3 regions of the Leptolyngbya sp. FACHB-541 genome follow, and region 1 is predicted to be linked to each of the others. Evidence: predicted binding sites of a transcription regulator. Region 1 holds the regulator's gene; each other region holds the start of a gene.
What was found. The regulator NtcA, encoded in region 1, controls nitrogen genes in cyanobacteria. The targets are predictions, from matches to a motif close to TTTGTANNNNNNNNTACAAA.
Positions count from the first base shown of each region.

Region 1 (4,247 bases):
TACGTCCGTCTCACCCGTTTTTCGGCTAACGGAGGCTGTCCGAGCAGGTAACTCTAAATTAAAGGAAGGACGCTTTTTTGAGGAAGTCGCTGCGGGGTCGCGGGTTTGCATGAACCTGAATCCAAATTGCTGGTGAAAAAACTATTTCTATTATCTCTTCAAGATCTTAGGAAATTTCTGGCAGGAAATTTAAACCCTTGGTAGGGGCAGGTTTCGCCAAAGTGTTTGCATCGAAACAACAGAACTGTTGCTAAACCTGCCCCTACAGACATTTTGTTTGCTGGAAATTTCCTTACATCCCCATGATGGCGTAGCCCGAATCGACGTAGAGAACCTGCCCTGTAATGCCGCTAGAGAGGTCACTTGCAAGGAAAGCAGCCGTATTGCCGACTTCGGTTTGGGTGACAGTGCGGCGTAGGGGGGCAATTTCTTCAACGTGGTGAATCATGTCTAGAATTCCACCAACGGCTGAAGAAGCCAGGGTGCGGATTGGGCCAGCAGAGATGGCATTCACGCGAATGTTTTGGGGTCCGAGTTCTGCGGCGAGATAGCGGACATTCATTTCCAGAGCTGCTTTAGCGATTCCCATAACGTTGTAGTTAGGAATGACGCGAACACCGCCCAGATAGGTCAACGTGATGATGCTGCCGCCTTCGGTCATGAGGGGGCTAGCGGCGCGGCTAAGCTGCACCAGTGAGTAGGCGCTAACGTCCATCGCCAGGTTGAATCCATCGCGGCTGGTTTTGCTGAAGCCGCCGGTCAGGTCATCTTTGTTGGCAAAGGCGAGGCAGTGAATCAGAATGTCGAGCTTGCCCCATTTCTCCCCAACGGTTTTAAAGATCGACTCGATCTGCTCATCGTTTTGCACGTCGCAAGGCAAGAACAAGCTGGGTTGGAGCGGCTCTACCAGTTCTGCCACTTTCTTTTCGTACCGTCCCTTTTCGTCGGGCAGGAAGGTCACGCCCAAGTTGGCTCCAGCTTGATGAAGCTGTTGGGCGATTCCCCAGGCGATCGAGCGGTTGTTGGCGATGCCTGTGACGAGAGCGTTTTTGCCAGTCAAGTTCAGCATGAGAATCTGTGAAAAATCTTTATTTAGGCGCAACTAGGAGAATACTGGAAAACTAGGATCTAAGGATAGAGGATTCGTTTTGGTGTGGTCGTTTCACTTTAGGGCGATCGCCTTGTATCGTAGATAACATAAGCCTTTCGAGTCCCTTCATCAAAGCTCAAACCTGGCTTAATTTTGAACAAGTTCAGCGCTACCGACGCAAAGTTATGTGGATTTACTGAGGAACTTTCGATACAGGTTGGCAGATTTTGTATCGTCGTGTACAAAAAACAGTCTCGCAGTTAAGTTTTAGTGTTCTAAAGTCAGAGATCTCTCACAGGAAGCAGGGGATCTATGCATGACCTGATTCAGTCTATACGACAGTGGGTAGGGCGAGGGTATGGTAGTGACGCAAGATAGACCACCGCTAGCGAATGTATTTCGGCAGCTGAGTGGCGGGGCTTTTCCGCCTGTGGTGGAGTCGTTTGATCGAAGTAAGACTATTTTCTTTCCAGGTGATCCCGCTGAGCGCGTCTATTTTTTGCTCAAAGGAGCCGTGAAGCTGTCCAGAGTCTACGAGGCTGGAGAGGAAATTACGGTTGCTCTGCTGCGAGAAAACAGCGTGTTTGGCGTATTGTCTCTAATCACGGGACATCGCTCTGATCGGTTTTACCACGCCGTTGCTTTTACACCTGTTGATTTGCTCTCGGTTCCAATTGAGCAGGTTGAGAAGGCGCTGAAAGATAACCCTGAGCTGTCGATGCTGATGCTCCAGGGACTTTCATCTCGGATTCTGCAAACCGAGATGATGATCGAAACGCTGGCACACCGAGATATGGGTTCTCGGCTGGTGAGTTTCCTGCTGATTCTTTGCCGCGACTTTGGCATGCCCAGCCCGGATGGGATCACGATTGACCTGAAGTTGTCGCATCAGGCGATCGCCGAGGCAATTGGTTCTACCCGCGTGACAGTAACTCGTCTGCTAGGTGACCTGCGGCAAGATAAGATGATATCTATCCACAAAAAGAAAATTACCGTTCATAATCCTGTTGCCCTTAGCCAGCAATTTACTTAAGTCAACGCATCGACTCGTTCACCTCGTTCAGAATGCAGTAGGCTGTATCTGGACTGTTTCTAACCAGCGATGACCGCTCAGTTAGTCCTGATTGCAGCAATTTTAGTACTGGGGGGGGTGATCGCCACGGTGGGCGATCGCCTTGGGATGCGGGTGGGTAAAGCTCGGCTGACCCTGTTTAACCTGCGCCCCCGACAGACTGCAACGATTGTTACCGTTCTCACAGGTAGCGTTATTTCTGCTTCTACTTTTGCGCTCCTGTTTGCCTTAAGTGAGCAGCTTCGTCGCGGTATTTTCGACTATGAAGAAATTCAAGAGAACTTAACTACTGCCCGCCAAGACCTGGAAGAGGTGAGCGAGGAAAAGCAGCAAATTGAGACTCAACGAGATCAGGCGATTGAGCAACAAATGGCTGCCCGGAGGCGACTGCGACAGATTAACCGGGATTTGGAAGCGGCGGTCGCCCGTCAAGCCGGAACTGCTGCCCAACTTAACCAGGCTCAAAACCAACTCAACCAAACTCAGCGCCAACTGGGTCAGATCCGTTCTAGTTTTGAGCAGGCCCGTGCTCAACTGGGTCGGGTCACACAGCAGGCAAATAGCCTCCGGTCAGAAATTCGGGAGCTTCAGGTTGGGCGGCAGCAGTTAATTCGACAGCGGGAAGAAGAATTAGCGCTGCGGGATCAGGCGATCGCCGAACGAGAAGAACTGCTGCGTCAACTCGAAGCTCAAAGAACATTCCTCGTTCGAGAGGTGCAATCTCTTGAGCGAGAGTTTCAAGGCTTACGCCAGGGCAACGTTGCTCTCCTGCGGAATCAAGCTCTTGTGTCTCGTGCCTTTCGCATTGTTGATCCGGCTGTCGCGCCTCAGGTAATTTATCAACTATTGCTAGAGGCTAATCGAGTCGCAGTCCAAGAAATCTTACCTGATGCAGATAACTTAGATCAGCAAGTCATCGATATTACAAATGCTGAGGTTGAGCGTTTAGTCAGTCAAATTCGGGATGGACAGGAATACGTTGTGCGGATTCTTTCGGCAGGCAACTATGTCGTGGGAGAACCGTGTGTTGTAGCTGGAGAATCCTGCATTCAAGTGTTCGCGGCTGCCACCCCCAATCAGGTTGTATTTTTAGATGGAGAAATTGTAGCGTCCGTTTCTGTCAATCCATCCGCTGCCACGGACGAAGAACTGCTTGACCGAATTAGGCTATTGGCAGCGGCCTCCCAGTTTCGGGCCAGGCAGGCAGGCATATTGCTAGACATACCGCAAATTGCAGATGGTCGAACTCAAACTTTGATCAACTTTTTGCGCCAGGTAAAGCAATACAATCAGCCTGTTGAAATCCAGGCGATCGCCTCAGACATCACCTATACTGCGGGTCCAGTTAGGTTAGAGCTAGTTGCAGTTCGAGACGGCCAGGTTTTATTTGGGACAGAGCAATCCTCACCCTTATTCGTTCCACAACAACCCGATTCGCAGTCGCCTAGACCGGAACAGCCTGCCCCTAACCCAAGCAATTCAGACCGGAACAATTCAGATCGGAATAATTAGGAACAGTTCAATTGAATGAATTCTCGCAGGTTTTATTCTTCAAACCGCATGGTATCCCCGTTCTTTGACTCCAGTCAGCCAGCTATTTTGGGTTTTGATCCCGGTCGCCAAAAGTGTGGTGTAGCAGTCATGGGGCTAGACCGCAGCCTCTTCTATTGTGAGGTGATCCCCGCAGAGGAGGCGATCGCCACCATTCAGTCGTTACGCAAACAGTTTCCGATTTCGATGCTAGTGATGGGCGATCAAACCAGCTCTAAAGAGTGGAAGCAAAAGCTCAGTAGCAGTCTGTCAGAACCACTGCGAATCGTCATGGTAGATGAGCGATTTAGCACCCTGGAAGCTCGCGATCGCTACTGGCAGATGTATCCACCAAAAGGTTTGTCTCGCCTTCTACCACAAGGTATTCGTACCCTCCCCCGCCCAATCGACGACATTGTAGCGATTCTCTTAATCGAGCGTTATTTGGGCAGGTTGACGGCTTAGGCGGTTAAATCTCTGCCCGAATCGTAAACGAATAATCTCCACCTGGCTCAAGCTGGTAGTCACATTTTTCTAGGAAGCGACCTAGTGGTT
Region 1 covers NZ_JACJPC010000041.1:43,886-48,132, reverse strand. Annotated here, with positions in the region: gene hisB (imidazoleglycerol-phosphate dehydratase HisB) at 1-111, opposite strand, end outside; gene fabI (enoyl-ACP reductase FabI) at 293-1,069, opposite strand; gene ntcA (global nitrogen regulator NtcA) at 1,449-2,123, shown strand; gene H6G00_RS06790 (DUF3084 domain-containing protein) at 2,193-3,674, shown strand; gene H6G00_RS06785 (pre-16S rRNA-processing nuclease YqgF) at 3,723-4,157, shown strand; gene H6G00_RS06780 (DUF3146 family protein) at 4,162-4,247, opposite strand, start outside.

Region 2 (4,247 bases), on a different contig from region 1:
GAGCGAGGAAACTCACGATCTAAAATTAAAAACTCTGCCACATCATTTGGGGTAATCCGATGTTGGCATTTGCGATACATCTCATAGGCACTGGCAGATTTAAGCAATGCAATCCACTGCAACTCATCCAGTGCTGTTCCAACATCTTTCACCGACGGCAACAGAATGAAATACTTCACATCTAGAATTCGCGCTGTTTTATCTGCCCGTTCCAACAGTCTGCCGATTTGCCCAAAGTGCCAACCCTCGTTGTGAGTCATGGTGGCATCCATTACGCCTGCAAACAGATGACTGGCCATTTTCACCTCAGAAAAGAAGCCAAACAGTTCTGATAGCTGCTGCATTTGAGATGCTTCTTTCACCATCAGATAGAAGGCGTTGACCTGTTCCCACATTTCCGAGGAAATGATTTCTCGCACCGAGCGGGCATTCTCTCGCGCCGATCGCAAGCAGGACAAGATGGAGTTGGAATATTGATGGTCAAAGGTGAGAAAGTGAATTACATTTTCCGGAGTGAACTCACCATAGCGCTCCATAAACAAAGATAAGTCACCGGTTGTAACCACCAGCGGCTTCCACTGTTGAGCTACACCGACGGGAGAATCTAGCAGCAGGTTAAAGTTAACATCAACAAACCGAGCTACATTTTCTGCCCGTTCTACATAGCGATTGAGCCAGTAAATTGAATCTGCAACGCGACTTAACATAAGACATAAAAAATGAGTAAGGGTTGAGAGGGATAGGTGAGCAAATTCTAGGTTTTAACTATTGCACCACCCAGGTATCTTTGCTGCCACCCCCCTGAGATGAGTTGACCACCAGTGAACCTTTCCTCAACGCCACGCGAGTCAGCCCACCCGGAGTCACGTAAATGTCTTTGCCATAGAGGATGTAAGGACGTAAATCAACGTGGCGACCATCAAAATGATCGTCTAAGAAAGTGGGCATTCGCGATAGAGATAAGGTTGGTTGCGCGATGTAGTTGCGGGGGCTGGCTTTGATCCGTTCAGCAAACTCTTCACGCTGCTCAACAGTAGCGTGGGGCCCGACCAGCATTCCATAGCCACCTGATTCATTAGCAGCTTTGACTACTAGCTTATCCAAATTGGCTAATACATGTGACTGTTGGTCGGCTTCCCAGCAAAGATAAGTGGGAACGTTAGGCAACATCTGGTCTTCGTCCAGGTAGTAGCGAATAATTTGAGGCACATAGGCGTAAATTACTTTATCGTCTGCTACGCCTGTTCCTAAGGCATTGGCGATCGCTACCCGTCCTTGCTTATACACCTCGGTCAGCCCAGGAACACCCAATAACGAATCTGCTCGAAATGCCTTTGGATCAATAAAGTTATCATCTATGCGACGGTAAATCACATCAACTCGTTGCAGTCCTCTAGTCGTTCGCATTTGCAGATAGCCATCTGCCACCACCAGATCTCGCCCTTCGACCAACTCAATACCCATTTGCTGTGCCAGGAAGGAGTGTTCAAAGTAAGCAGAGTTGTAGATTCCAGGCGTTAGTACCACTACTGTAGGATCAGGCAAACCCGAAGAAGCCAGGTTTAACAGCGTTTCAAGGAGCTGACTGGCGTAATCATCAACTGGCTGAATTGCCATCGAGTTAAACACCAGGGGAAAGGTGTTTTTCATCACGCGCCGGTTTTCTAGCACATAGGAAACGCCAGAAGGACAGCGCAGGTTATCTTCTAGGACATACCATTGACCGCTGCGATCGCGTACCAGATCCGTCCCGGTAATGTGACACCAGATCCCCTGAGGTGGCTTCAACTCCATGCAGGGTTTGAGAAATCCCGACGCTGAATAAATTAGCTCAGCAGGAATTACTCCATCTTTGAGAATCTTCTGCTCTCCGTAGATGTCTGCTAAAAAAAGATTTAGAGCTTGAATTCGCTGTTTTAACCCTTGCTCCAGCCAGCTCCATTCCTGAGCTGAAACAATGCGTGGCACAATATCAAACGGAAAAATTCGCTCAGTTCCTTGATTGTCGCCATAGACATTAAACGTTACCCCTAGCTTAAACAAAGCATTCTGGGCAGCCTGCTGCCGTCGCTGAAGTTCTTGTAGAGTCAAGGACTGAATTCGCTCAATCAGCAGCGTGGCTTCGGCTCGGGGTTGCCCCTTTGCCGCAAATAGCTCATCGTAAAAGTCTCCGGGGTTATACTGGTCAATCACAATCAATAGTCCCTTTCAATGCTGCCAGGTGTTTGCTTTCATGCAACGCCACTCGCCTGAGCGCAAACGCTTCTTCAATTTATACCTATTCAATAGAGGGTAGTGGAAACTGCTGACTGTAATGGATGATACAGAAACAGTTTGAATGTAGCCTAAGCAGTATTGGTAATGGGCTGATACAGCGATTACTCACCCTAAATCCACCACCGTTGCGCCTTCACAGAGCCTAAAAATGAGTTGCAAACACAACTATCTTTGGATAGGTTTTCTAATACTTTTCTCCTGTTGGTGAAATCGAGTTTAGTAATAAGAGAGTTTGAACTGACTTAGGTTTCCCTATTGGCTCAACTCGTTTACCATACTCCGTATTCAAAAGGGGGTGAGAGATGAGACGACGACGAGTTATTGCCGTTTTGGCGATCGCCATTTTTTTAGGAATTGTATTGCTAACAGGCGCACCACCTCGTGCCCAGGAAGGAGCAGCAGCAGTTGCTAGAGGAAGGGGTGGGGCGGTTGCCTCAGTCGATGCAAGAGCAACCGAGGTTGGAATTGAAGTGCTACAGTCAGGCGGTAATGCAATTGATGCAGCGGTTGCGGCAGCGGCGGCACTGGGTGTAGTCGAACCCTTTTCGGCAGGAATTGGGGGTGGCGACTTTATGGTGATTTACCTGAAGGATGCCGATCGAGTGATCACATTGGATGGACGCGAACAGGCTCCCGCTTCTGCCAGTGTGGATATGTTTAACGATCCCAACAATCCAGGAGAACTGTTACCGTTTTCCCCCGATCGCATCAGCACCGGACTTGCTGTTGGTGTACCGGGCACCCCTCTAACTTGGGCAGAGGCTTTAAGTCGCTATGGCACGATCTCATTGGCAGAAGCTTTAGAACCTGCGATCGCCATTGCAGAAAACGGTTTCGAGGTAGATACAACCTTTGTCACTCAGCTTGAGCAGAATCAAGAGCGATTTGGTGCCTACATTCCTACCCGATCGCTTTACCTAGCGAATGGGCTGCCCGAAGTGGGTTCAACCTTTCGCAATCCAGATTTGGCAAAAACCTATCGACTGCTGGCTGAACAAGGCGTGAATGCGTTCTACCGAGGTGAGATCGCACAAGCAATTGTAGAAACGGTGCAAAACCCTCCCGCACAGGAAATTACACCCTTTGCCGCACTGCCGGGAGGAATGACTTTAGATGATTTGGATGAGTATCATTTACAGGTTCGTCCACCTGTGGCGACCGACTATCGCGGTTACACAATTTACGGTATGGGACTGCCCAGCAGTGGCGGCATTACTGGACTTCAAACGCTTAATTTAGCGGAAGGGTTTGACTTAGCTACACTCGATCGCGCTCAAGCTTTACACGCCATTATTGAATCTGAGAGGTTGGCATATGCCGATCGCTCTTCTTTTCTGGGCGATCCAGAGTATGTTGATGTCCCTCTTGCAGGTTTGTTGAGTGAAGAGTACACAGCGGAGAGGCGATTGCTAATCAGAAATACTGCCCCACCTGAAGGGAGCGAAGCCCGCACCACAGCAGGCAATCCATTACCCTATCAAACTGATCCTAGTCCCAGCATGACTGCCGCCACTCCTATTGCTCAAATTGGCGATCATGAGGGGCTTTCCACCACTCACCTAACCGTTGCCGATCGCTTTGGCAATGTCGTTTCCTACACACTCACGATTGAGTCTACGGGTGGCTCTGGCATTGTTGTCCCAGGATATGGATTTCTTCTCAACAATGAGTTAACTGACTTTGACCCCGAAAGTCCTCATCCCAACACCCCAGAACCGGGAAAGCGTCCACGCAGCAGTATGTCTCCAACGATCGCCTTTGCTCCAGATGGACAAGTGATAGCTTTTGGCTCTCCGGGTGGTTCAACCATCATCACAACAGTTCTAGGAATTGCCTTTAATGTATTTGACTTTGATCTACCGCTTGATGAGGCGATCGCCGCTCCTCGTATCTCTCAACGCAACGGAGGCGTAACTCAAGTAGATAGTGGCTTTGAAACTAGTGAGTTGGGGTTAGCCCTGGCCGAGTTA
Region 2 covers NZ_JACJPC010000052.1:15,740-19,986, reverse strand. Annotated here, with positions in the region: gene H6G00_RS11610 (alpha-E domain-containing protein) at 1-707, opposite strand, end outside; gene H6G00_RS11605 (circularly permuted type 2 ATP-grasp protein) at 766-2,196, opposite strand; gene ggt (gamma-glutamyltransferase) at 2,580-4,247, shown strand, end outside.
Region 2: a site for NtcA is predicted at 2,309-2,328, ahead of H6G00_RS11605 (circularly permuted type 2 ATP-grasp protein). Genes of this name have one in related genera too.

Region 3 (4,247 bases), on a different contig from region 1:
TGTCACCCATGCTGATGGCCTCAGCGGCTGTTGAGATTTGCCGTAAGGGGCGGACGACATATTGTTTGAGCCAAAGGTTGACCATGAGAATGGCGATCGCAAACACACCCGCAACCGTTCCCATAATCAGCACAAACGACTGTCGGGCACTTTTGAATACTTGACTGGCGGGAACAGACATCACCTGTGCGCCGATGGGCACGTTCAGTTCCCAGTTAAATCCATTGGTTGTGCCGTAGCGTTCAATCATGCTCTTAGGCGCAGCTTCAACCGTGCTGTGGCAGCGCAAACAAGTGGCATCCGTAACAACTATCGGTCGAGCCGTGTAGAAAAGATCGCCACTCGGAGTAGAACGGAATCCGCTCACTTCTTTAAGGTTACTGGAATGTTGAAAACGCTCTACAATTTCTGTTTCAAAACTATCTGCTTTATCTCTTAAATTGGTTGGATTGAGTGTCGCTTCTTTATAAAAGAATTCATTATAAAAAGGATTGGCTCGAAACTTTTCAAATACTTCGCGAGCTGAGTAGGAAGGCACACTTTCAGGTAAGAATTCAGTGTCCAGGCGATCGGCTAATTCTGGATTAACCTGGGTGTTAGTATAGTTGCGGACGGAGTTCATAGTCTCCATCAACATGAGTGTTTTAGAAGTCACCTCACGCTGAGCATTGTAGTTCAAAATGCTGGATAATGCAGCTCCGCTGGCGACAATTCCTCCAAAAAATATTAAGAGTAATAAGACCGTAAACTTCTTGCCTAATTTGAAGTTTTTCAGGAACGATTCGATTGGTTTTAGCATAAGAAATTCGACGTTATCAGGAATTGGTCGTCGATAACCAGCCCAATGATCCTTACGTCTTGATCGAAAGAAGTTCCGGAGAAATGATTCGCTTTCAGAATTGATTAATTATCCGCTTCTAGACCCTGGCTTCGGGTAGCCAGACCACAAAAGCTGTTCCTCCCTGGCTGGGAGATGAAGTAGGGCGATGCGAAGCCGTTTCCCCTTTGGGGTAATTGTCTCCTCCTGCTTGCCCAAACAGCCGTTCTACCGGACTAAAAACCTGAATTTCACCCTGCATTCGCTTGACTAAATCACGGGCGATCGCCAGCCCCAAACCACTGCCAGGAATGTCAGTCTCTGCCTGCACCCCGCGATAGTGTCGCTCAAAGATATGCGCCTGGTCTGCGAGGGGAATGCCGCTCCCCGTGTCGGCGACAATCACAGATTGCCTGCCCTGACGCGAGGTGGCCCAAACGTAAACCTTGCCCCCTGAAGGGGTATATTTCAGCGCATTGTCGATCAGGTTATTCAACACCTCCCGCAGGGCTTTTGGGTCAGTTTGCACGGGGGGTAGGTTGGGCGGAATGACAGAACGTAACTCTAGCTGGCGGTCTTGGGCGATCGCCTCTGCCGCATCCAACAGCGGTTCCAAAACCTCACTCAGCAAATGCGGCTCTAGAGTTAGCGTAGTTCCAGTCAAGAAATTTGTTCCGGGCAGCAAAGGAACGAGCTTAGGGTCAGTCACGATATCATCCGCTGCTTGAGAATCATCGATTTGAGCTTGCCAGCTTGCCGGTGGTGCAGAGTCTACAGGCGGCAGCAGGTTTGCCTCACCCATATCAATGGCAGAATCAAATTGCTGCAACAACTCCTGGAGGCGATCGCTCTCGCGCACAATGCTAGTTGCCACACTGCGGTTTGCATCATTTGAGGCTAATCGACGCAGCAGCAGTTTGCCGAAGGTTCGGAGCGCTGTCAACGGATTACGGAACTGGTGCAGCAAATCATCAAACACATCATGCTGCTGGGCTTGCAAGAGGCGCTGCTGGCGCAAGTCCTGGTCGAGCCACTGCGATCGCTGGTCGAGTACACAGGCGATCGCCAAAGTTCGAGCGACCTTTTCAATTTGAGCTTGCTCACTCACTGTCCAATCTGCCTCAGGTCGGGCAGTCACCAGCAAACCCATCACGACCCCTTCATGGATCAGCGGCAAAACAATCTGCTGCGGGTAAGACAGTTTTTCGGATGGACTCCCCCCAGAAGTGTGACGATGAGAATGAGCATCTTGCTCAAATCTGCCCGTATCGGACGAGTTAATTTGCTTTAGAGTAGCTGAAGCTTCGGGCAATAGCAGCCGCAAGCTTGGACTGGTTCCAATCCGGGCTGACCAGAACGCAGACATTTGCTCTTCTCGCCAAGTTTCTGCCTCTGGGTAGGTCACAATAGGAATCAGCTGAGCGTTTGCATTACCATCGGTTAACTCTTCTGTCAGATAAACTGCACTGAATGATGCGCCTAATCCCTGTGTCAGCAGCGCAATCTGGGCGCGGCACAAAGCAACAAATTCAGAGCTGGCAGGCATCAACATGCAGTCACACAGGTAGTCACAGGGCAATCATAGAGCAATCACACAACAGCCACACAGAAAAGCCACGCAGCACCCGGATAACCCAGCACCTTGACAGCGTACAGTGGAAACAGGGGCGATGCGAAGCAGTTCCCCCTGGGGGTAATCGCTCTTATCACTCAATACAAAAATTATAAATTCCCCTTCTCAATTCCCACCCGATCCCGCCAATCTTAGCTCAGATCAACAGCGGGGATCATTACAGTACAAGGCTATAAGCATAACGCGAGAAACTTTTGTGGACATCTTAAGACTTTGTATCGAAAATTTAAGGGGAGTTGAAATCTTAAACTCAAGCCGATATACTTTCGACGGTTTTCGTATTTTGTAACTACGATTACACCTGTCAGTTAAGAGAGGAGGTAAGGGGGTTGGCAAGGAGACGCAAGCGTAAGAGTCGTCGTCGTCAAGAGGGGCGCAGAATCCTAGAGCTGGTGCCTCAGTACAGTATCGAAAGCGGCGAAGAGAAACCCGTCACGGCAGCTCGAAAGTTTATTCAAGCTGAAGGCATTTTGCCCCCAGCTTTGCTGCTCGTGAAGCGAAACGAACACACCACAGATCGGTACTTTTGGGCAGAGAAAGGGCTGTTTGGCGCTCAGTATGTTGAAGAAAATCATTTTCTGTTCCCTAGCTTAAGGGTGCCAGAAGATGACGAAGCTGAAATGCTACCGTTAGCTGCTGCTAGTCGCTAGTTTGCTTAGGCGCAATTGTTCCTGATGAGGTTGGTCTACCCTACACAAGCTTCTGTGAAACGCTGACCAAAATTCTCTAAGGGCGATCGCGAAAAGTGTAACGGTTCAGTGTTCAAGCTTCAGCACAGTCATAGCAAAAGACAGTCGCGGCAAAAGAACTCATCTTTTGCTGGCTGACTTAATTTCTTCAAGATTGTGAATTCAATAAACCCGGATTTCCTGAGTGAAAGCATCGCAAAGTTGTGTCTCCACTCAAGTTCTCCGGGTTTTATAGATTCACTTCCCCTACATATCGCTGTAGCCATATGCAAAAAAGCGGGATCAATTGATCCCGCTTTTTCTTAGCTTCGATAATTTAGAGTCAACTCAGAGATGCTTAAGCAACATTCACCTTCACAACTTTGTTCTTTTCCGCCTCAACTTTAGGCAAATTCAACGTCAGAATACCGTCTTTGTATTCGGCTTCTACTTTGTCGTTTTGCACTCTAGCAGGCAAGGGAACAACGCGACGGAACTTGCCGTAACGGAACTCAGAACGAGTCACACCTTTCTCTTCAATGCGAGTTTCAGATCTGCGTTCGCCGCTAATAGAAACTGCTTCGGCAGTCACTTGAACATTCAAATCTTTTGCTTCTAGACCTGGAATTTCAACTTTTAGGTGAACTGCCTCAGGTGTTTCCTGAATTTCTGCGGCAGGAATGAATGAAACTCTTCCAGTCTCTCCATTTGCGGCAGGAGCAAGGGTGTCAAACAAGTGATTCATTTCCCGCTGCAAGCCTTCAATTTCTCTGAATGGTGCCCAATGAACCAGTGCCATAGTTGTTGTCTCCAATCTCAATTTCTTGTAGAAGTTCAAGAGTTTTTATCTCTTGGCTTCATCTGTTATTACTTTATCTAAAGCAATCAATAGAATGAGTTCGGTTTCTATGCCCAAGCAAAATCGCAATTTCCACACCTTCAAAAGCCTTGGTTCGGTTCTCACGCCTAAAAAATTCTATTAACCGTAATGCACACTGTTTGATTTGAGCGTACTCAGAATCATTTGATTGGCTTAAGCCCCTTATTCCGTATTCCTTGACATAGAAATGGTGTAAGTTTCCAACGTAATGTTGTGTAAACGATTTGCGGATTAACTAATGAAGTAGTA
Region 3 covers NZ_JACJPC010000119.1:155,972-160,218, forward strand. Annotated here, with positions in the region: gene H6G00_RS26805 (DUF3365 domain-containing protein) at 1-799, opposite strand, end outside; gene H6G00_RS26810 (GAF domain-containing sensor histidine kinase) at 918-2,363, opposite strand; gene H6G00_RS26815 (DUF3155 domain-containing protein) at 2,780-3,100, shown strand; gene H6G00_RS26820 (Hsp20/alpha crystallin family protein) at 3,477-3,917, opposite strand.
Region 3: a site for NtcA is predicted at 2,733-2,752, ahead of H6G00_RS26815 (DUF3155 domain-containing protein). Genes of this name have one in related genera too.